DNA from 3 places in the Microbacterium tenebrionis genome. Region 3 is predicted to be linked to each of the others. Evidence: predicted binding sites of a transcription regulator. Region 3 holds the regulator's gene; each other region holds the start of a gene.
The links. Region 3 encodes LexA, which represses DNA repair genes until DNA is damaged. Its sites were predicted from a motif close to TCGAACANNTGTTCGA; they were not measured.
Positions count from the first base shown of each region.

Region 1: the regulator LexA is predicted to act here: its motif matches at 2,909-2,924, upstream of recA (recombinase RecA).
Region 2: the regulator LexA is predicted to act here: its motif matches at 6,520-6,535, upstream of KEC56_RS03460 (HNH endonuclease signature motif containing protein).

Region 1 is NZ_JAGTTM010000002.1:235,335-243,205, forward strand. Features, by position in the region: gene miaB (tRNA (N6-isopentenyl adenosine(37)-C2)-methylthiotransferase MiaB) at 1-908, opposite strand, end outside; gene KEC56_RS06465 (regulatory protein RecX) at 955-1,650, opposite strand; gene recA (recombinase RecA) at 1,650-2,711, opposite strand; gene KEC56_RS06475 (DUF3046 domain-containing protein) at 2,967-3,191, opposite strand; gene KEC56_RS06480 (helix-turn-helix domain-containing protein) at 3,216-3,524, opposite strand; gene KEC56_RS06485 (CinA family protein) at 3,669-4,151, opposite strand; gene pgsA (CDP-diacylglycerol--glycerol-3-phosphate 3-phosphatidyltransferase) at 4,148-4,726, opposite strand; gene KEC56_RS06495 (FtsK/SpoIIIE family DNA translocase) at 4,726-7,443, opposite strand; gene KEC56_RS06500 (ribonuclease J) at 7,503-7,871, opposite strand, start outside.
Region 2 is NZ_JAGTTM010000001.1:689,834-697,704, reverse strand. Features, by position in the region: gene KEC56_RS03490 (hypothetical protein) at 1-324, shown strand, start outside; gene KEC56_RS03485 (Rho termination factor N-terminal domain-containing protein) at 581-1,024, shown strand; gene KEC56_RS03480 (ABC1 kinase family protein) at 1,434-3,140, opposite strand; gene KEC56_RS03475 (PadR family transcriptional regulator) at 3,137-3,817, opposite strand; gene KEC56_RS03470 (PfkB family carbohydrate kinase) at 3,934-4,890, opposite strand; gene KEC56_RS03465 (3-methyl-2-oxobutanoate hydroxymethyltransferase) at 4,900-5,115, opposite strand; gene KEC56_RS03460 (HNH endonuclease signature motif containing protein) at 5,112-6,488, opposite strand; gene KEC56_RS03455 (hypothetical protein) at 6,748-6,957, shown strand; gene KEC56_RS03450 (hypothetical protein) at 6,985-7,824, opposite strand.
Region 3 is NZ_JAGTTM010000007.1:28,056-35,926, reverse strand. Features, by position in the region: gene prfB (peptide chain release factor 2) at 7-1,119, shown strand; gene ftsE (cell division ATP-binding protein FtsE) at 1,189-2,163, shown strand; gene ftsX (permease-like cell division protein FtsX) at 2,160-3,077, shown strand; gene smpB (SsrA-binding protein SmpB) at 3,137-3,613, shown strand; gene KEC56_RS13230 (S9 family peptidase) at 3,615-5,486, opposite strand; gene lexA (transcriptional repressor LexA) at 5,602-6,288, opposite strand; gene KEC56_RS13220 (LysM peptidoglycan-binding domain-containing protein) at 6,549-6,911, shown strand; gene KEC56_RS13215 (histidinol-phosphate transaminase) at 6,934-7,871, shown strand, end outside.

The DNA.
Region 1 (7,871 bases), on a different contig from region 3:
TCGCTCCGATAGGAGCGGCGCATCGCCTTGAGGATGCGGTCGCTGCCGGACTGCAACGGCATGTGCAGCTGGGGCATGACATTGGGCGTCTCCGCCATCGCATCGATGACATCGTCGGTGAACGCCGCGGGGTGGGGACTTGTGAAGCGCACCCGCTCGAGTCCGTCGATCTGACCGGTGGCGCGCAGCAGCTTGCCGAAGGCCTGCCGGTCGCCGAACTCCACGCCGTAGGAGTTGACGTTCTGGCCGAGCAGGGTGACCTCGATCGCGCCGTCCTCGACGAGGAGGCGAATCTCGTTCAGGATGTCGCCGGGCCGGCGGTCCTTCTCCTTGCCCCGCAGGCTCGGGACGATGCAGAACGTGCAGGTGTTGTTGCAGCCGACCGAGATCGATACCCAGCCGCTGTGCGCCGAGTCGCGCTTGGTCGGGAGGGTCGACGGAAAGACCTCGAGCGACTCGAGGATCTCGAGCTCGGCATCGCCGTTGTGCTTGGCGCGCTCGAGCAGGCCGGGGAGCGACCCCATGTTGTGGGTGCCGAAGACGACGTCCACCCACGGAGCCTTGTCGAGCACGGCATCCTTGTCCATCTGGGCGAGGCAGCCGCCGACCGCGATCTGCATGCCCTCCTTGCGGCGCTTGACCGAAGCGAGGTGTCCGAGTGTGCCGTACAGCTTGCCTGCGGCGTTGTCGCGCACGGCGCACGTGTTGATGATGACGACGTCGGCCTCGGTGCCCACCTCGGCGCGCAGATACCCGGCGCTCTCCAGGGATCCGGAGAGTCGTTCGGAATCGTGCACGTTCATCTGGCACCCGAAGGTGCGCACCTCGTACGTGCGCTGACGGCCGTCGGCATCGACGGACGCAGAGGACGCCGAGATGATCGTCGGTTCGCTGCGGGGAATAGTCATGGTGCTCCCTATTCTACGAGGGCGCGCCCGCGGACGGACTCGGGGGTCAGTCCGAGTCGACGAACCTCACGCCCGTCCTCGGCGCCCCGAGGGATGCCTCGCCCAACGCCGTGCGGGCGGCATTGGCGGCGACCGATCCGCCGTAGCCTCGGCGTGCGAGTTGACCAATCAGTCGGCGCAGCGCCGTGTCGAAGTCGAGCCTCGACAACGACCGGGCCTTGGTCCTGGCGAACTCGAGAGCCCGTTCGGCATCGTCATCGGGAAGGTCGCCGAGGGCGGTGTCGATGACGTCGCGCGGGATCCCGCGCTGGGCGAGCGCGCGCGACAGCGCCACACGACCCTGCCCCTTGCGCTCGACCCCGGAGATCACCAGATGCTCGGCGAGCAGGGAGTCGTCGAGGTAGCCGCGTTCGCAGAAGCGGTCGATCACGTCGTCGATACGGCCCTGGTCGAGGTCGTGGCCCCGGAGCACCTGACGCGCCTCTGAGACCGAGAGCGACCTCGCGCGCAGTTTGCGCACAAGAGCCTCCTCGGCCCGTTGGGCGAAGTCATCGGCATCGGGTTCGCCGTGTTCGACCGTCCGATCCGGACGAGGACCCGGCGCCGCATCCCTGTCGATCGTGACCGCCGGGCTGTCGACCTCCCCGGGCTGCAGATCGGACGCTCGTGCGACTCGTCCGCCGAAGAGCGGAATGACGGGGGCGAGGCGGTCCTCGCCCCCGTCATCGTGCGTGTGCGGCATCAGGCCGGGCGGCGCTGAGCCAGCTCGTCTGCACCGGCCGGTGCAGCTGCCGTGTCGGCCGCCGGTCCTCCGATTCCGAGCTTCTGCTTGATCTGCGTCTCGATTGTCAGTGCGATGTCGGGGTTCGCGATCAGGAAGTTGCGGGCGTTCTCCTTGCCCTGGCCGAGCTGGTCGCCGTCGTAGGTGTACCAGGAGCCCGACTTCTTCACAATGCCGTGCTCGACGCCGAAGTCGATCAGGCTGCCTTCGCGGGAGATGCCGACGCCGTAGAGGATGTCGAACTCGGCCTGCTTGAACGGCGGCGCCATCTTGTTCTTGACGACCTTGACACGCGTGCGGTTTCCGACCGCCTCGGTGCCGTCCTTGAGCGTCTCGATCCGACGGATGTCCATGCGGACCGACGCGTAGAACTTCAGCGCCTTGCCGCCGGCGGTGGTCTCGGGAGATCCGAAGAACACGCCGATCTTCTCGCGCAACTGGTTGATGAAGATCATGGTCGTGTTGGTCTGGTTCAGACCACCGGTCAGCTTGCGCAGCGCCTGCGACATGAGGCGGGCCTGCAGGCCGACGTGCGAGTCGCCCATCTCGCCCTCGATCTCGGCGCGCGGCACGAGAGCTGCGACGGAGTCGACGACGATGAGGTCGATCGCCCCGGAGCGCACGAGCATGTCGGCGATCTCGAGAGCCTGCTCACCGGTGTCGGGCTGCGACACCAGCAGAGCGTCGATGTCGACGCCGAGCTTCTTGGCGTACTCGGGGTCGAGCGCGTGCTCGGCGTCGATGAACGCCGCGATGCCGCCGGCGCGCTGCGCGTTGGCGATGGCGTGCAGCGTCAGGGTCGTCTTACCCGACGACTCCGGGCCGTAGATCTCGACGATGCGTCCACGCGGGAGGCCGCCCACACCGAGGGCGACGTCGAGGGCGATGGAGCCCGTCGGGACGACGGCGACAGGTGCGCGCTCGTCGCTGCCCAGTCGCATGACCGAGCCCTTTCCGAACTGACGGTCGATCTGGGCGAGAGCCGATTCCAGGGACTTCTCGCGGTCTGCGGTTGATGGCATGACGTGCTCCTCATATGTTCGCGTGGTGCCGCCTGTAGGCTGTCGCGGCCACCCCGGCTGGGGTGGACTCTCCGACAAGGCGTATGGCTCCTGGGCCTGTGATCACCGTAGGAGGGGCATCCGACATTGCGTCGGATTCGCCACGAACGGTGGACGACAGTGCTTCGTAACCACTTGTGCAGAACGATACGCGCGCTTCGAACACATCTTCGACGACACGCCGGGCTCGTCGGAGTGAACCGTCGACGCGGAGACTCAGTGCCGGCGCGGTTCCAGTCGGCCGACACCGTAGCGGCGCTCAGGCGGAACATCCATCTCGGCGCACAGCGCGGCCCAGATCTCCCGCGGAGGCACGCCGCTCTCCAATGCCTCTGCGGCCGTGCGGTTTCCGACCGCTCCGAGCACGAGATCCCTCATGAGCGCGACGGAGCGTCCACCGAACTCATCTTCGACCGCGCGGTGGAACTCGCTGCGTCGCATCCGTCGTCCTGATTCGCCTCGGGGTCAGTGCAGGGACAGCTCGGGCTCGACCGACGCCACCAGGTCGTCGGGAACCACATCGGGGAACACCTGGATGCCCTCGAGCACGGAGATCCGGTCTCCGACCTCGCGCATGATCCGCGAGATGGGAACGTCGAGCGCCTCGGCGACCGATGCGAGGATCTCGCTGGACGCCTCCTTCTGGCCGCGTTCGACCTCACTCAGGTATCCGAGCGCCACCGACGCCTTGCTCGCGACCTGCCGGAGCGTGCGCCCCTTCTGCAGGCGGAAGTCCCTCAGCACATCGCCGATCTCCTGTCGGACAAGAATCATCGGAACCTCCTCTCCATTCCCCGGATCGGAGTCGCCTCCGAACGGATCGCCAGTCTAACCCGACTTTCTGCTGAAAACGCTACCGTTTCACGCTGTGGTTTCGTTGAGAACGACACATCTTCCACAACGCGGGCCCCGCGGGTGCTATTCCCCGAGTGCTGTCAGCACCGCGGCGACCGCCGCCTGCACGGACGCGGCGCGCACGGCGGCGCGGCCTCCGTCGAATCGGAAGCCGTACGCATGCGCACCGTCCGGTGTCGCGACGCCGATGTGCACCGTGCCGACCGGCTGGCCGTCCGGCGAGTCGGGCCCTGCGATCCCGGTCGTGGAGACGCCGACGTCGGCGCCGCGGCCGTCGACCTGCACCGCCTCACGGACACCTCTCGCCATCTGGATCGCGACCTCGGGATGCACCGCTCCGTGTTCTGCGAGCAGTGCGGCATCCACCCCGAGCAGTGAAGCCTTGACGGGCGTCGCGTAGGCCACCACTCCCCCGAGAAGCGTCGCCGACGCACCGGGGACCGAGACGATCTCGGCGCTGAGCGCTCCCCCGGTCAGCGATTCGGCGACGCCGATGGTCCAGCCGCGGGCCGTGAGGGCGGCGACGAGCCGTGCCGTGTCGCTCATGTCCGGTCGGCGCGTGAGCCGCGAACCTGCGAGACGACGTAGTCGATACCGCTGGCTACGGTCAGCACGAGCGTCGCGTACATGAGGACCATGCCGACGCCGGTCCACCAGTCCAGGCCGATCCACTGGTGGAGCGGAAGCAGCCACCAGCTCAGCGCCACGCCCTGGAACGCCGTCTTGAGCTTACCCATCCAGGCGGCCGCGACGATGTGATCGTTCGCGACCAGGAAGCGGTGGATCGTGATGCCCCACTCGCGGATCAGGATGACGACGACGACCCACCAGGGCCATTCGCCGAGGATGGCGAGCCCGACGAAACCGGCGCCGGTGAGCAGCTTGTCGGCGATCGGGTCCCAGAGCTTGCCGAAGTCGCTGACGATGTCGTACTTGCGGGCCAGATACCCGTCGACCCAGTCCGTGGAGATCGCGAGCACGAAGAGTCCGCCGGCGACCCAGCGCATCACCATGTCACCGTGACCGTACATGCCGCCGAGCAGCAGCAGCACGAAGAAGACGACGGCCAGCGGGATACGGGCGACCGTGATCGCGTTCGGCAGCTGCCGGGGAATCGTCATCAGTCGCGGCCCGTCAGGCCCCAGGCGTCTTCGTCGCCCTGATCCTCGTCGACGACCGGGAGCCCCTCGAACTGCGATTCGATCGGGTCGCGGCCGTAGTCGACGGACTCGGCGGCGGGAGCCGTGGGCGCGGGCGGTGCATCCTCGCCGCGCAGCTTGGCCATCACGGCGGGCAGCTGTTCGGCGGTGACGAGCACGTCGCGGGCCTTCGAGCCCTCGGAGGGACCGACGATCTCTCGCGACTCGAGCAGATCCATGAGGCGACCCGCCTTCGCGAAGCCCACCCGCAGCTTGCGCTGCAGCATGGAGGTCGATCCGAACTGCGACGACACCACGAGCTCGGCCGCGGCGAGAAGCACCTCGAGGTCGTCGCCGATGTCTTCGTCGACCTCCTTCTTCTTGGCCGGGTCCATGGCCTCCTGCACATCGGCGCGGTACTCCGGCCGAGCCTGTGCGGTGACGTGCTTGACGACGGCATCGATCTCGGTCTCCTCGACCCACGCGCCCTGCAGACGGAACGGCTTCGACGACCCCATGGGCGAGAACAGAGCATCACCCTGACCGATGAGCTTGTCGGCACCGGGAGCATCCAGGATCACGCGGCTATCGGTGACGCTCGTCACCGCGAACGCGAGCCGGGACGGAACATTCGCCTTGATGAGACCGGTCACGACATCCACGCTCGGGCGCTGCGTCGCCAGCACGAGGTGGATGCCGGAGGCACGGGCGAGCTGGGTGATGCGGACGATCGAGTCCTCGACGTCGCGCGGGGCGACCATCATGAGGTCGGCGAGCTCGTCGACGACGACGAGCAGGTACGGGTACGGCTTGAGCACCCGCTCGCTGCCGGCCGGCACCTCGACCTCGCCGGCGCGGACGGCCTTGTTGAAGTCGTCGATGTGGCGGAAGCCGAACGACGCGAGGTCGTCGTACCGCATGTCCATCTCCTTCACCACCCACTGAAGCGCCTCAGCGGCCTTCTTCGGGTTGGTGATGATGGGCGTGATCAGATGCGGGACGCCTGCGTAGCTGGTGAGCTCCACGCGCTTGGGGTCGATGAGCACCATGCGCACATCGGCCGGCCGTGCCCGCATCAACAGGCTCGTGATCATCGAGTTCACGAAGCTCGACTTACCGGATCCGGTGGATCCGGCCACGAGCAGGTGGGGCATCTTGGCGAGGTTCGCGACGACGATGTTGCCGCCGACGTCCTTGCCGACGCCGATCGTCATCGGGTGCGTGCTCTTCTGCGCGGCGGGCGAGCGCAGCACGTCGCCGAGGGCGACCATCTCCTTGTCGGCGTTCGGGATCTCGATGCCGATCGCGCTCTTGCCAGGGATCGGCGAGAGGATGCGGACGTCGTTGGATGCCACGGCGTAGGCGAAGTTGTTCGACAGCTGCGTGATCTTCTCGACCTTGACGCCGTGCCCGACCTCGACCTCGTACTGCGTCACCGTCGGTCCGCGGGAGAAACCGGTCACCTTGGCGTCGACCTTGAACTGCTCCAGCACGCTGGTGAGCTGCTGGATCACCTTGTCTGTGGCGTCCGAGCGCACCACCGGCGGCGGGCCCTCACGGAGCACGCCGGGCGAGGGCAGCACATAGGGCGCGCTCGGCGCCTGCAGGCCCCGCTCCCCCGGCCCGTCGGTGCCGAACCCGGAGAGTCCGGGCAGCTCGGGCTGCTCACCGGTGTCGCCCGAGTCGTCGAGCAGAGCCGTGCCGCTCTGCCCCGGGAGCCCCTGCATGACGCCGGCGACGTCGCTGAGCACCTCGGTGGCGGCATCCGACGGGTCGTCGAGGATGACGGCCTGGTCGTATGCCGTGTTCGCGTGGGCATCGTCTGCGCCCGAGAGCAGTTCGGTGAGATCCTGCGAGCCGATCCCCTCGTCCGGGTCCTCTTCTCGGCCGCTCTTGTTGCGGCGCCACCACGGCAGCGAGTCCTCTTCGGCGATCTCGACGAGGTCGCCGGATGACCCGTCCGAATCCTTCTCGACCCGCTCCGGGCGCTCCGCCCCGAACATCCAGGCGTACAGGTCTCCGAGACGCTGCCCGATCTTGTTCGGCGGCGTCTTGGTGATGATGAGGATGCTCAGCAGAGCGAGCAGGCTCAGCACGATGTAGGCGACGATGTCCGTCAGGTATGACAGCGGCTCGCCCAGCATCCATCCGAACAGACCGCCGGCTGCGCTCAGGGCGGGCATGCCCTGCCGCGGCTCGGGCTGGCCGCCCGCGACGTGGCAGATGCCGGCGATCGAGATCACGAACAGACCGAATCCGATGCCGATGCGGCCGTTGTCGTGCACCGATGACGGATGCCGGAACAGCCAGCCGGCGAGGATCAGCAGCATGACGGGCATGAGGAACGCCGTGCGCCCGATCAGCCCGCCGACCGTGTAGGCGCTGATGTTCTGCGCGACCTCGTTGCCGATGAAGAACCACTCGTCGACGGCGCCGAGGCACGCGAGGATCACGAGGAGGAACGGGAATCCGTCGCGTCGCTGATCCTTCTCGAGGACCTCGGGGCCGAACGCGCGGAACAGCCCGCCGACGCCGTGGGCGAGCCCGACCCACGCGCGGACGAGGACCGAGGGCTTGTCGTCCTCGTCGATGTACTTCTTCGGTGCCGCGGGGATCTTCTTCGTCGGGGCCGTCTGCGCCTTGGCGCGCGAGGTCGTCTTCTCAGACGCGCGCGAGGTCTTCGTGGTGCTCCTGGCCATGGTCACAGACTACGTTCAGCCACCGACGACGCCGCGTAATGACGCGGCTTTCCGCCGATTCAGGCTTCGATGACCAGCGGCACGATCATGGGCCGGCGACGCAGCTTCTGGTTCACCCAGCGCCCGATCGTTCGGCGCACGACCTGCGACAGCGCGTGCGTGTCGCGCACGCCGTTGCCCGCGGCCTCCTTGAGCGCCGCGACGATCTTCGGGACGACGTCCTCGAAGACCGCGTCGTCCTCGGCGATGCCGCGGGCGTGGATCTCGGGGCCGGAGATGATGCGGCCGGTGGTCGCGTCCACGACGACGATGATCGACACGAACCCCTCCTCGCCGAGGATGCGGCGGTCCTTGAGATCGGCATCCGTGATCTCGCCCACCGTCGAGCCGTCCACGTAGACGAAACCGATGTCGTGCTGGCCGGCGAC
Region 2 (7,871 bases), on a different contig from region 3:
CACCAGCCGGCATCATTGCTCAATCCGAACGTTCTGACCGCCACCGTCCGCGACGTTGACGGTGTCACAGACCTGTTCGCGCCCGCATCAGCGATCACCCAGGTCCCACATCTGGTCAGCGCGATCGCCACCGGCCAAGACGAACGCTACAACCGTGTCGACATCGCCACCCGCGGCGTCACCACCGACATCACTGCTCGCATCGGTGTCGGAAGCAGAATCCCCGCCCCGGACACGGCACGCCGCGTTGCCGACACCATCCTCGACAGCATCGGCGACCACCCCGACACGATCATCACCGTGCAGATCTCCCGCATCGCCTGAGGGCAAACCCAGTGACAGGTACGGGCGGCGGCGCTTGCGTGCGCTGCGGGCACGACCCCGACGAACACCACAACACCTGCCGGGTAGACCTGCTCACCCGACGCCGCTGGGACAAATGCCCATGCCCTGGACACCTGGAGCTCGACGCTGACCAATAGCCACCCCAGCGGACACCTGCTCGCCCGCGCCGGTATGCGCGCGTCTATCGTGGGTGTCAAGGCCGGGATCGGCCCTCTCACATCCGGAGGTGCGCACCGTGGCGCAAACCAAGACAGACAAGAAAAAGACGGCGAAGAACGAGAAGAAGAGTTCCACGAAGGCCGCGAAAAAGGCCCTCGACCGCGCCGAAGAAGCCGTGCGGAAGGCCCGCAAGGCGGTAGCCCGATCATCCAAGAAGCTGCGCACCCGCGCCGCAGAGCTCGCCCAAGAATCCCAGGAACTCTCCGCCAAACACGCCAAAGCCCTCCGACGCAGCGTCACCTCCATCGAAGAGAAAGACACCCAGAACCCGTCACCCCCGCCGACCGCTACACCCCTGCCCCGCACGTCAACGCGAAAGGCCCGCTCCGCACAGGAAAGAACGTCTTCCACCCCCACGCTGAAAGAACTCCGCACCCAAGCAAGAGAGCAGAAAGTCACCGGGTACTACCGGATGAACAAAGCTACGCTCGTCGCCGCGCTCACCCCACCGCGCACCTAACTCACCAAGTCAGGATCCCCGACCACCGTGCCGCCATCCCGGGCCAGCAGACGACAGCTGGTGGCAAGAAGACGCCATCTCGTGACGGTGACCCGTTGGTCGCAATGGGCGCCCCCTTTCTCGCGAGTCGCAGACAATGCCCTGGAAGCAGGTTTGCTTGCAGGACTCGTCAGCTTGCGACGTGTCGAGAGATTCCCACGATGACAGTTGGCGCGGCCCCGCGTCGATCACGAAGAGGGTTGCTCGGCTTGGGGAGTTACTAGTGTTCCTTGGCGGCCCTATCGTCGATGACAAACGCCCGTCCAGGGCAGAAACATGTCACGGCAAAGTTGCCTCGGCCCGGCCGAAACCAGCCGATATGAGTGACATCTAGTGTCATCCGACGGCATTTCCGACATCGGAGGAAGATTCACCGTCTCCCGGCGCCGCCGAACACTGCGTGCGCGAGAGGCGCTGCCGAGACCGCCAGCAGCACGATCGCGAGCGGCGGAGCAGGCACGAGCAGCAGAGCACCACCGACGACGAACCCGGCGAAGATCACGGCCGAGACGGCGCGGCGACCGATGCGGATGAGCGCGTCCAGGCGTCGCTCGAGCCGCGAGGTGTCGAAGGTGAGCGTCCCCTCTTCGAGCTCGGTGACGACGGCGTCGATGCGGCCGGGCAGGCGAGCGGCCGTGGTGACCGAGTCCCAGGCCTGGTCGACCATCCCCCGCATCGTGCTGCCGCCCTCGTCGCGCAGCAGTTGAGCGGCGAACGGCTCGACGGCGTCCCACACGTTGAACGCCGGGTTCAGCCCGCTGCACATCCCCAATGTCAATGAGACGGCGCGGAACAGCAGCAGCATGCCTTCGGGCAACTGGAACGGCAGCGAACGCACGGTGTCGCCGAACTCGACGGCGAAGTCGCGGAACTCGCGCTGGTCGACCGAGGCGAGCTCGGCGAAGCCCATCCCACCGAACCGGGCGAACAGCGCGGTCAGCGCCCGCTCGAACTCCTTCGTGTCGGCCGAGGGCAGCAGCACGCCGACCTCCTGCGCGGCATCCACGAGCTTTCGCCCGTCGCGGGCGGCGACCGCGATCACCATCGCCCGCAGCCCGCTGCGCAGGCTCTGCGGAACCTCGCCCATCATCCCGAAGTCGACGAAGGTCAGCCGCCAACCACCCGCCGACGGTGTCACGAAGATGTTGCCCGGGTGCGGATCGGCGTGGAAGAAGCTGTGCGTGAACACCTGCTCGAACATGGCTGCGGCGAAGGCATCGGCCACGGCAGCGGGATCGATGCCGGCCGCTCGAAGGCCCTCGATGTCGTTGATCTTGATCGCGGTGACGTCCTCGAGCGTCAGCACCCGGCGGGTCGTGCGCTCCCACACGACGGCGGGGGTTCCGACGCGGGCGTCGTCGGCGAAGTTCTCCCCGAACCGCTCGGCGTTCTGCGCCTCGTGCAGATAGTCGACCTCCTCGAGGCTCGTCTGCGCGAACTCCTCGATGAGCGCGGGAGCGTCGACCCGGTCGGAGACGATGCGTACCCGCCTCAGCCACCCGGCCACCTTGCGCAGCGCAGACAGGTCGACCGCGACGATCTCGTCGATGCCGGGGCGCTGCACCTTGACAACGACGTCGCGCAGGCCGGTGTCGGCGGCATCGAGGTCCGCCAGGCGCGCCCGGTGCACCTGCCCCAGGGACGCCGCCGCAAGCGCCCGCTCGTCGACCCAGGCGAAGGCGCGCTCGAACGGGACGCCGAGCTCTGCTTCGGCGAGCGCCCTGATGTCGGCGAAAGGCACGGCGGGAACCTCGTCCTGCAGGCCCGCGAGCTCGTCGGTAACCTCGGGCGGAAGCACGTCGAGGCGGGAGGAGAGGAACTGTCCGACCTTGATCATGAGCCCGCCGAGGTCGACGGCGAGCGCGTGGAACCGTCGGGCGATGCGTCGCATCCGCTCGGGTCGGGTGCGCTCGGCGACCCGGTCGAGTCCGATGCGCGGCAGGAAAAGCTCGAACCACCACAGCTGCACGAGCTGGGCGGAGGCGAAGCGCATGATGCGCCGGTAGCGGGCGCGGTGCGGGTGGGGACGCGCCTCGGGCTCCCGGCCCTCGACCGCCCCCGGTCGTGACGTGGTCACTCCTGAGCGAGGATCGCGTACAGCTTGCGGCGGGCGTCGTCGAGCACCTCGATGGCGCTGTCGATCTGCGCGGAGCTGCCGCTGCGGGCGAACTGCGTGGCGGCGCCGGCGAGGTCGACGCCCGCCTTGACGAGCGCGCGGTGCTTCTCACCGCCGAAGCGGATGCCGTCACCGGCACCCTCTGGGCCACGGGAACCGCCGGGGCCGGAACCGGCGGCGGACTTCCACGCCGCCGGCGCCTCGGCTTCGTCGGCGACGGCGCGGCCGGCCTCGGTGAGCGCGTAGGTCTTGCGGCCGTTCTGCTCTTCAGCTTCGACGAGGCCCTCGTCGGCGAGCAGCTGCAGCGTCGGGTAGACGGAGCCGGCGCTGGGCTTCCACGAGCCGCCCGAGCGCTCTTCGATCTCGCGGATGATCTGGTATCCGTGCATCGGCTCGTCGGAGAGAAGCGAGAGGACGGCGGCGCGCACGTCGCCGCGCGGCATGCGCGGGGAGTTCGCCGGACGCTGGTCGAAGGCCCGGCGCAGCTGATCCACCGCATCGAAGAGGACGGATGCTCCGGCGCCGCCGAACCCGCCCAATCCGCCGGGTCCCCCTGAGCCGAAGCCGGATCCGCCCGAGCCGAAACCGCCGAAGGGCGAGCCGGATCCGAAGCCGCCGCTGTGGTCTGAGCTGTTCATGATGTCCTCCTGGTTCGCGATGTGCGCCAGCCGGAATCCGCGCTGGAGTGCGTTAACGATATATCGCAATGTGTCGTTCGGGAAGGGTGAACGTCGCGACCCGGTTCGGGGCCAGCTCACCGGCTCCGCAAGAACTCCGAGACCTCGTCCGCGGTCGGCGCCGTCGTCGGCCCACGACGGGTCACCTTGAGCGCCGCCGCCGCATTCGCCCGGCGACTCGCCTCCACCCACCCGGTTCCGCTCGCGATCCCGGCCAGCAGCGCCCCGGTGTGCGTGTCTCCGGCGCCGTTCGTATCGACCGGCTTCTGGGGGAATCCGGGCACGTACGTCGACTCGCCACGCGCGTGCACGGCGCATCCCTCGGCACCGTCCCGCACGATCGAGACGGCTCCCTCACGCAGTAGCGGCGTCACCGCAGCGGCTTGCGCGACGATCTCGCGATCCGGCGACGGGGGCACCGCGATCGACGCCGCCGCCAGCAGGTCGGTGGTCTCCTCGGCGTTGCCCGTCCAGACGTCCGTGCGCGCGAGCATCGCGTCGCGCACCTCGGCGGGCAGCGTTGCGAACGCCGCGCCGGGGTCGAGCACGACGACGGCTTCCGGCGGCAGCGTCGGCAGCCACTCCAGTAGCGGGTCGCGGGTCTGCTCGACGGCGAGCGAGTAGCCGGTCACGCACACGAGGTCGCCCGCAGCGACGGATGCCGTCGACAGCGACGCCGACGTGATCTCACGCTCAGCGCCGAGGGTCGTCACGAAGGTCCGCTCCGCGGTCGGCTCGACGAGCACGACGCACACTCCGGTGTCGCCGTCCGGCACCGGAGGCGCGGATGCCGCGATCCCCTCGGCCGCCAGCGTCGACCGGATGAGGTCGCCGTGCGGGCCCGTGCCCACGGCGCCAGCGTGCACGCACGACGCCCCGAGCCGCGCGGCCGCGAGCAGCACGGTCACCGCTCCCCCGGCGTACTGCGCGTCGGAGGAGGCCATCACGTTCTGTCCGCGGGCGGGGAGCTCCGGCACCTCGATCACGAGGTCGACGAGCGCCTGGCCGGCGTGGATCACGCGTGGCTGATTCATGCGGTCAGCCTATCCAGCGCGATCGTTCGCCCTGTGCGGCGCGAGCGCGTCCTCGATGACCCGGGATGCGGCATCCGTCGTCCGCGCCTGCACGCGTGTTCCGCCCAGCATGGCCGTGGTCTGCGGGGCCAGCCCGACGTGGCCCAGGACGGGGACGCCTCTGGCGAACAGCGTCGGCACACGCTCGACGGTCGAGCCAACGCACGCGATCTGGCGGACGGTCACGCGGCGCGCGGCGGCACCGTGATGTCGAACCGCGCTCGGATGTCGAACCGTGCTCGACCGCCGAGTCGCGGCTTCTGCTCTGGGTCGACATAGGGCGGTGGGATGAACCACACCTTCGATGACGGCCCCGTGCCATCGACGCGGACTTCCCACCCGTTGTCGTGGATACGGTGGTGGCACGTCTCGCACAGCAGCACGCCGTTCGCGAGGTCGGTCGGCCCCGCGTCGCGTCGCCACCATCGGATGTGATGCGCCCTCGTCATCTCGGGCGGCAGAGCGCACATGGCGCACCCGCCGTCGCGCTCGACCAGCGCGAGACGCTGTGCCCGGGTGAACAGGCGCTTCTCGCGGCCCCACTCGAGAATCTCGCCGTCTCCTCCGAGCACGCACGGGATGACGCCCCCGTCGGCGGCCATGCGCCGGGCCGCGGCGATACTGATCGGCTGGTCGAGGCCGTCGATCGTGGCCGCGCCGAGGCCGGACTCGAGATCCTTCACGTTCATCCGCACGACCACTGTCGCTCCGGCAAGCGGCAGGCCCTTCGCGTCGCACCCGAGCACGTGCGCGCAGAAAGCGACGAGCGCGTCGGCCTGGATCATGGGAACCGTGCGCCGATCGGCATCGGGGGCGTCGGGGTCGACGGCATCCTTCCGCGCGACGAATGCGGCGCTGACCGAGCCGCGCAGCGCCGCGACGACCGGCGCAGCCGCCTCGGCGTCGAGCTTCGCATTGAGGTGCACGAACCCGTCGCGTTCGAACATCGTGAGCGAACGCTGCGAGCGCCGCTCTTCGTCGCGTGGTTCGACGCCGTCCGGGTCGAGCCACGCCTCGGCGCGCACGACGAGCCTGCGCACTTCGTCGAGCCCGAGCCCGACTGCCGACTCGACGAGCACGCGCTCACCTTCGGCCGTACGCTCGGCGCCGGCTGCGATCCGGCACCGGTCGAGCATCGCGATGATGACCCCAGCCGCCCCGGCGCTGAGCTCACCCGCATCCAACGCCCGGCGCACGTGCGGATACTTCGCCGGCAGCCGCGCCCCCAACAGATCACTGCGCGATGCCGTGCTCTCGCCCACCTTGATCAGCCGCGCCGCGTCGCCGGTCGAGACGCCCATCGTCGTGGAGATCATCTTCGCGGGCGTGCGGAACCCCTGTTGCTTCGGCAGCGATTCCGCCCCGAGCTCCGGGCGCGATTCGCGCGCCAGCCCTGCGGCGACATCGACCTCGACGGCGTCCAGCCGGCGATGTACTGCCGCGAGCGCCGAGGCGACGAAGATCAGTTGATCCTTCGTAAATTCATTTGATTCCTCAGCATCACCCCATGCCGCGTCGAGGCTTCTGATGGCCTCGTGCAGAGCGGTGAGTTTGGACATGCCCCCAGCGTAGCGAGCAGCTCGGACATTCTCGTATCTTTGTTCGAATCTGTGGAATGATCGGGCTGGGATCGGGTGACCTATTGCTACTCGGACGTGGATCTCCTCATCGCGCTCGGAGCTCGATGGGGCGGCGGAGCATGGGATCAGTTCGGTTCGTGGTGCACGCCCTCTGGCTGGGGATGCTGTTGTCAACCACCTTCGTGATCAACCGTGCCCGTGGCATGCTGGCGACTCGCCCACGATCAAGGAGGCAGTCATGACCGATCCCACCCCGTTCCCCACCGATCCGCTCGAGCCCGAGGGCGTCGATCCCGACCTGAGCAGTGACGACGATGAGCGCCAGCAGTCGCCCGGAGCGGATGAGGAGCGTCCGGATGACCAGGCGCCCTCGTTCGACGAGCAGCAGAGCGATCGGATCGCCGCTGAGGAGCAGGGCCGCAACGAGGACTATCCGCCGGTGCCGTGACGTCGCGTCGCATACCTCTGACGGGTGTCAGGCCTCGAGAAGGGTGCGCACCTCGGTGATCGACCGCCCGTAGGCGAGGCGGGCGGCGTCGGCCTGGTGGTCGGAGCGGACCTGAACGACGGTGGCGCCGTGCGACACCCAGCGTCCGGCGGAGCGAGTGAGCTCGAGGCCCGGGAGCTGGACGGCTTCAGGCAATGCGGCCTGGCCGGTGCCGACGCGTACGACTGAACCGATCATCGTGACGAGCCAGGATTCGCCGAGGTCGTGCGGTCGGATGGACGCGATGGGGCCGCCGGGTCCACGGAAGACCTGGAACATGGTGTCAGCGCGACGCACCGCCCAGGTCTCTCCCTCGTGGATGACGTCGCAGGCGATGTCGGCGTGCAGGGTGATCTCGGCGCCGTAATGACGGAGCGCCTCGATGCATTCAGGGCTCAGCAGTCGCTCATCGATCTCACGCTCGCGCCGTCGGAGCTCGGCGCGGTGCTTCTCGCGGGCGATGGGAGCGTACTCGACTTCGAGTTCGCGGCGGTTCGCTCGCGCACCTTCGGCCAGGCGGCGGTGCAGCCAGGCGGGGTCGATCTGCACGAAGTAGCGGAAGTGGATGTCGACCGGCCCGCGAGTGAACTTGCGGTCTTCGACGAGAAGCTGGACGCCGTGGTCGACGGACCAGACAGCGGCGACCTCGCTGTCGACGACGGCGACCCACGACCAGCCCGGCGATCGGATCGCGGGCGACGACCGCTCGAGCGCTGCGCTGAGCAACGTGCCCCGCGGCACGGTCATCGACCGAGCGTGGGAGACTACGTCATCCCCCATCGCCACGCTGTCGCGGTCGACGCGGAGCTCGATGGGGCGGCGGAACATGGGATCAGCGTAGTTCGCGGCCGCGGCTTTCGACCTCTGTCCAGCCG
Region 3 (7,871 bases):
AGCGTCATGCTCGAACTCGATCTCTCCGCCGAAATCCAGGCGCTCAGGCACACATACGGCGACATCAGCGAGGTCGTCGATGTCGACCGGCTCCAGGCCGACATCGCGCGGCTCAGCGAGGAGGCCGGCGCCCCGGACCTCTGGGACGACCCCGAGAAGGCCCAGAAGGTCACCAGCGCGCTCAGCCACAAGCAGGCCGACCTCAAGCGGGTGAGCGAGATCGGGCAGCGTCTCGACGACCTCGAGGTGCTCGTGGACCTCGCCAACGAGATGGAGGACGAAGACTCCGCCGCCGAGGCGCGTGCCGAGCTCGCCGCGCTCACCGACGTCATGAACCAGCTCGAGGTGCAGACGCTGCTGGACGGCGAGTACGACGAGCGCAGCGCCATCGTCACCATCCGGTCCGGCGCCGGCGGCGACGACGCCACCGACTTCGCCGAGATGCTCATGCGCATGTACCTGCGCTGGGCGGAGAAGCACGGCTACCCCGTGAAGGTCATGGACACCTCCTACGCCGAGGGCGCGGGCATCAAGTCGACGACGTTCGAGGTCGAGGCCCCGTACGCGTTCGGCACTCTCTCGGTCGAAGCGGGCACGCACCGCCTGGCCCGCATCAGCCCGTTCGGCTCCGCCGACAAGCGCCAGACCAGCTTCGCCGCGGTCGAGGTCATCCCGCTGATGGAAGAGGCGACCGAGGTCGACATCCCCGAGAACGACATCCGGGTCGACGTCTTCCGCTCCTCGGGCCCCGGCGGCCAGTCGGTCAACACGACGGACTCCGCCGTGCGCATCACCCACCTGCCGACCGGCATCGTCGTGTCGATGCAGAACGAGAAGTCGCAGATCCAGAACCGCGCCGCCGCCATGCGCGTGCTCCAGACCCGCCTCCTGCTGCTGCAGAAGGAGGAGGAGGCCGCGAAGAAGAAGGAGCTCGCCGGAAACATCACGGCGAGCTGGGGCGACCAGATGCGCTCGTACTTCCTCTACGGCCAGCAGCTCGTGAAGGACCTGCGCACCGGACACGAGTCCGGCAACCCGGCCGCGGTCTTCGACGGCGACCTGGACGACTTCATCTCGGCCGGCATCCGCTGGCGCAAGCGTCCCGACGACGACGACTGATCCGGCGCACCCGTGTGACCGGGTGTCGCTCGCGGTCACACGTGAACCCGCGCTTAGGCTCGTAGGGCCATGATTCGGTTCGAGAACGTCACCAAGCGCTACCGCGGTACGAAGAGACCGGCCCTCGCCGGGGTCGACTTCGAAGTCGAGCGGGGCGAGTTCGTCTTCCTCGTCGGAGCATCCGGGTCGGGCAAGTCGTCCTGTCTCCGCCTGATCCTCCGCGAGGACGTCCCCACCACCGGCCGCGTCGCCGTCCTCGGCCGCGACCTGCGCAGCCTCGCCAACCGGAAGGTCCCGTACTTCCGCCGTCACATCGGCTCGGTCTTCCAGGACTTCAGACTCCTGTCGACCAAGACCGTCTTCCAGAACGTCGCCTTCACCCTGCAGGTCACCGGTTCCTCGCGCGGATTCGTGCAGCAGGCGGTTCCCGAGGCCCTGGCTCTGGTGGGGCTGGACGGCAAGGAGAAGCGAATGCCGCACGAGCTCTCCGGCGGCGAGCAGCAGCGCGTCGCGATCGCGCGCGCGCTGGTGAACCGTCCGCAGGTGCTCCTCGCCGATGAGCCGACGGGCAACCTCGACCCTGCGACGTCGGTCGACATCATGCAGCTGCTGGCCCGCATCAACGCCGGCGGAACCACCGTGCTCATGGCCACGCACGAGGCCGCGTTCGTCGACCAGATGCAGCGCCGCGTGATCGAGCTGCGCGACGGCGAGATGGTGCGCGACGAGACGCGCGGCGGCTACGGCGACCGGTCGATGATCCCGCAACTGGTGCCGCAGGAGGAGCGCGGAGCCGCCGCCACCGCCGCCTTCACCGCCGTCCAGGAAGTCCAACGCGAGACCGAGTCGCTCGAGCCCCTCACCGCCGAGATGATCGCCTCCATGAAGGCGGAGCGCGACGCCGCGGCCCCGGAGGCCGCGCCTGCGGTAACCCGGACGCATCCGATCGTGCTGCCCGAGGTCGACGTCGCCGAGCTCGGCGTCGCCGACCGGCTCGGCCTGTCCGCCGCGGACGATGACGACGAAGTGGGGCCGACCTCGTGAGAGTGGGACTGATCCTGATGGAGGCCCTCGGGGGCCTTCGTCGCAACATCTCGATGGTGATCTCCGTCGTGCTCGTCACGTTCGTGTCGCTGACGTTCGTGGGAGCTGCGATCCTCATGCAGGGCCAGATCAGCACGATGCGCGACTACTGGACCGAGCGCGCCCAGGTCGCCGTCTACATGTGCTCCTCCGTGTCGGACACGCAGGAGACTTGCATCGACGGCGAGGCGACGCAGGACCAGATCGAGCAGGTGCGCGCCGAGCTGGAGGGCCCGGCGCTGAACGCGCTGATCTCCGAGGTGCGCTTCGAGACGAAGGCCGAGGCCTACGCGAAGCTCGTCGATCAGCTCGGCGACGAGCAGGCCAGCGTCCTTACCGAGGACCAGATGTTCGACAGCTTCTGGATCACCCTGAAGGATCCGAGTCAGTCGCAGGTCATCGTCGAGGCCTTCAGCGGCGTGAACGGCGTCGAGGAGGTGCTGGATCAGCTGCAGTACCTCGATCCGCTGTTCTCCGCCCTGACGGTGGCGACCTACATCGCCGTCGGCATCGCCGTGCTCATGCTCATCGCCGCCGTGCTGCTCATCGCCACGACCATCCGCCTGTCGGCCTACGCCAGACGCAAGGAGATCGGGATCATGCGCCTGGTCGGCGCATCCAACCGGTTCATCCAGACGCCGTTCGTGCTCGAAGGCGTGTTCGCCGCCTTCCTCGGGTCGGCGCTTGCGAGCGCTGCCGTGATCGCCGGAATGCACTTCGGCGTCGAGGGATACCTCAAGGGCCGCGTGCCGTTCATCACGACCTGGGTGAGCATGCAGGACGCCCTCGTGGTCGTCCCGATCCTCATCGTGATCGGCGTCGTGCTCGCCGCGCTGTCTGCCGGGTTCGCGATCCGTCGCTGGCTGCGCACCTGACGTCCTCGCTGTTGTAGGGTTGAAGGCTGGCCGTACGACAGGATGCACAGGAGAGAACCATGCCAAGGGAACGCGGGGAGAAGGTCATTGCGACCAATCGCCGTGCCCGTCACGACTACACCATCGAGAAGTCGTACGAGGCAGGGCTCGTGCTCACGGGCACCGAAGTGAAGTCGCTGCGCCAGGGGCGCGCGAACCTGTCCGACGGATACGCGTACATCAAGGGCAACGAGATCTTCCTCGACGCCGTGCACATCCCGGAGTATTCGCAGGGGCACTGGACGAATCATTCGGCCAAGCGCATCCGCAAGCTCCTGATGCACCGCGAGGAGATCCAGAAGCTCGAGCACGCCGTCTCGGCCGGCGGCTACACCCTCGTGCCGTTGAAGCTGTATTTCCTCGACGGCCGCGCGAAGGTCGAGATCGCCCTTGCGAAGGGCAAGCGCGAGTACGACAAGCGCCAGACCCTGCGGGAGCGTCAGGACACCCGCGAGGCCGAGCGCGCCATGCGGCTGCGCAACCGCATGGGGGACTAGCTCAGTCGGCGAATCCGAACGCCCGGCCCAGGAACGCCAGTTCGCGCTCGAGGGCGTCGACGATCGTCTCCGCGCGCCGGAAGCCGTGGCCCTCGCCGGGGTACAGCACGTACTCGTGCGCGATGCCGCGCGCAGCCAGGGCGTCGCGGATCGCCTCCGACTGCGATGGCGGGACCACCAGGTCGTCCGCGCCCTGCAGCAGCAGCACCGGCACATCGATGCGGTCGGCGTGCGTGAGAGGTGAGCGATCGATGTAGATCTGCTCGCTCTCGGGCAACGGGCCGACGAGCCCGTCGATGTAGTGCCGTTCGAAGTCGTGCGAGTCCTGAGCCAGCATCCGCAGGTCGGTGACCCCGTAGCGGCTGATGCCGGCGGCGAACACGCCGCCGCGGACAAGGGCCGACAGCACCGTCCATCCGCCTGCCGAGCTGCCGCGGATCGCGATGCGCGAGGGATCGGCGCGTCCGGATTCGGCGAGCCCGCGCGCCGCCGCGAGCACGTCGTCGACGTCGACCACACCCCACTGCTCGTCGAGACGCTCGCGGTAGTCGCGGCCGTAGCCGGTCGATCCGCCGTAGTTCACGTCGAGCACGCCGATGCCGCGACTCGTGTAGAACGCGATGGCGGCGGATGCCGCGCCGGCGACGTGCGCTGTCGGGCCGCCGTGCACGAACACGATGTAGGGCGGCAGCTCGCCGTCGGGTGCGGACACCAGCGGGTTAGCGGGTGCGTAGTCGAACGCGTGCACGGGGCCGTGCGCTCCGTCGATCGTGAGCTGCGTTGCGGGCGGCATCCAGTCGGCGTCCGCCGGGCCCCCGCCGCGGACGCGAGTCACCTCGCCGGAGTCGACGTCCACGCACCACAGGCCGGCGTTCACGGCGGATCCTCCACCCGAGAGCAGCACGCGCGAGCCGGCGACGTCGTCGACGCTGACGTGCGCGGTGGCAGGAACATCGAGCGCGCGCGTGGTACCGTCGCGGTCGATCACGACGACCTCGTCGGAGCCGTTCGTCCGGACCGCGACGATCCTCCCGTCCGCCAGCGGCTGGTACCAGCGGTTCCCGAGCACCCACAGTCCGTACCCGGTGTCGGCGCCGGCCGGCGCGATCTGCTCGGGATCGGATGCCTGGATGCCATCGAGGCGCAAACGGTGCAGCCCCCAGCGCCCTGACGGGTCGTCGGCGTAGAGCAACTCCGCGTCGCCGACCCACTCGGGCTGGAGCGCCGCACGCGTGCGGATGCTCGCGAACGAATCGTCGCCGACCGTCGTGACACGGAGCCAGGCCGACTGCCACGGCATCCGTCGCCCCGACCACTCGACCCAGGCGATGCGGGTGGCGTCCGGCGAGAGCGCCGGATGCGCGAAGAACGCCGTCCCCTGGATGTGCACATGCACGGCCGAGCCGTCGTCTGCCGCCGATCCGTCGGTCGGGATCTCGATGATCGCGCGACGGTGCGGCACTGCTGCGAGATCCTCGCGGATCGCCAGCAGGCGGCCGTTCTGCAGTCGCAACCCGCCGTGGTTCGGTCCGCGGCCCGCCGCGCCGGCGGGCGTGAGCGGAGTCGGGTCCCCGCCGCGCGGCATCCGGTGCACCCGTTGATCCTGGCCATCGACGAAGTACAGCGTGCCGTCTGCATCCGCTGTCCAGGCGCCGCCGCCGTACTCGTGCACGCGCGACCGTGCGCTCCACGGGGCAGGCAGCAGCACTTCGCCGCTCGAACTGCGGACCGTGACGCGACCGCCTTCGGCGGGAACCGACTCGCCCCACCAGATCTCATCCCCGACGAATCGCGCGCCGTCGATGCGCGGTGCGGATGCGGCGATGCTCGAGGCGGTGAACGGCGACGGCCAGGTTCCGTACGGCTGAGGCATGACTCGAGCCTATGCGGCACTGCCGACGCCGGCATACGAGAGCCGATAACGCAGAAACCGCCCTCCCGGATGCCGGGGAAGAGCGGTTTCCGCGTTGTCGAAGGATGCCGGGGCGTCAGACCGCGCGGAGCACCGCCACGACCTTGCCGAGGACGACGGCATCGTCGCCGAGGATCGGCTCGAAGGAGCTGTTGCGGGGGAGCAGCCAGGTGTGGCCGTCACGCTGGCGGAAGGTCTTGACCGTCGCTTCGCCGTCGAGCATCGCCGCGACGATCTCGCCGTTCTCCGCAGTGTTCTGGGTGCGGACGACGACCCAGTCGCCGTCGCAGATCGCTGCATCGATCATCGATTCTCCGGAGACCTTGAGCATGAACAGGTCACCCTTGCCGACGAGCTGACGGGGGAGGGGGAAGATCTCCTCGACCTGCTGCTCGGCCGTGATCGGAACGCCCGCCGCGATCTGCCCGACGAGGGGAACCATCGCCGCGTCCCCCACCGGTGTGACCGAATCGGCCGGATTCTCGCCGCTCGTGCCGGGAAGGTCGATGAGCACCTCCATGGCGCGCGTCTTGCCCGGGTCGCGGCGGAGGTAGCCGCTCAGCTCGAGCTGGCCCAGCTGGTGGGTGACGCTGGAGAGCGACTTCAGACCGACCGCGTCCCCGATCTCGCGCATGCTCGGCGGATAGCCGTGAGTGGCGATCGACGTCTGGATCACTTCGAGGATGGCCATCTGCTTGGCGCTGAGGTTCTTGCGCCGACGGGTGCGAGGAGTCTCGGCTTCGATGGCGGAGGTGTCGCTCATGGTGCTCCTTCGTGCGCGATTCCGGGGGTGCTCTTCGAATGTCGGTGGCCCGTGGTGGGGTGTCGATATCGAAACCGTATCCGAGAAACACCGCGATTCGGAAGATCTGTTCGAGCGTGTCGCCCGTTTCCCGCACGAGGTTTCGAAGAAATCTTGACAGATGTTCGAATTCGAAGATAGATTCGGTACGTAGCTTCGCATTCATCGCTCCCGGCCGAGCGGTGAATGCGAACGCTACGCCAGAGGCAGAGGAGAATCCCATGAGCACCATCAGCATCGCAGCCCCGGCAGTCCGCACCGTCCGTCCCTCGACGCGACTGCGACTGACCGTGCGCGGGCGTCGCGTTCTGCTGGGCCTCGCCGCACTCCCGCTCGCAGCAGGCATCGCCTTCGCGGCCCTCGGCGGCGGCGCCGCCGTCGCCTCCGGCGAGTCCGTGCCCACGGCGAGCTTCGAGACGGTCACGGTCATGCCCGGTGACACTCTGTGGTCGATCGCCGAGTCCGTGGCGCCGAACGCCGACCCGCGCTCGGTGATCCACCAGATCGAGAGTCTCAACGCCCTGGGCGCGTCCTCGCTCCAGGTCGGGCAGGAGCTCGCCATCCCGGCCGAGTACGTCGACTGATCCCACCGTTAGCATGGGGAGTGTGACTGCTTCCCTCGGCGATCTGCCTCTCCGCGACGATCTTCGCGGCCTCACACCCTACGGAGCGCCGCAGGCCCCGTTGCCGGTCGCGCTGAACGTGAATGAGAACACCCACCCCGTCCCCGACGAGGTGGCGAGCGACATCCTCGACGACATCGCCGTGGCGCTGCGCGAGGTGAACCGCTATCCCGATCGGGAGTTCACGTCGCTGCGCGAGGCGTTCGCGGACTACCTCGGGCACGGGCTCGAGCCCGGCCAGATCTGGGCCGGCAACGGATCGAACGAGGTCCTGCAGCACATCATGCAGGCTTTCGGAGGCCCTGGCCGAACGGTCTTCGGATTCGCACCCACCTACTCGATGTACCCGTTGATCGCGCAGGGAACCGGCGCGCAGTGGGTCGCGGGGCAGCGCGAAGCCGACTACACGATCACGGCGGAAGAGGCCGCTGCGCAGGTGGAGCAGGCGGACCCCGACATCGTCATGCTGTGCTCGCCGAACAACCCCACCGGCACACCGCTCCGCCTCGACGTCGTCGAAGCGGTCTACGAAGCCGCGCGCGGCATCGTGGTCGTCGACGAGGCCTACCAGGAGTTCGCGCCTCGGGATGCATCGTCGGCGCTCACGCTTCTCGACGGACGCCCACGGCTGGCCGTGTCGCGGACGATGAGCAAGGCGTTCGCCTTCGCCGGTGCGCGGGTCGGGTATCTCGCCGCAGACCCGGCGTTCATCGACGCCCTGCGTCTGGTGAGACTTCCGTATCACCTGAGCGCCCTGACCCAGGCGGCGGCCGTCGCCGCCCTCCGCAACGCGGACACCATGCTCGGTATGGTCGACGAGATCGTGGAGCAGCGCGATCGGATCACCGCGACGCTCGAGGCGCTGGGGTATCAGCCTCACGAATCGTGGTCGAACTTCGTGCTTTTCGGCGGCGTGGCAGA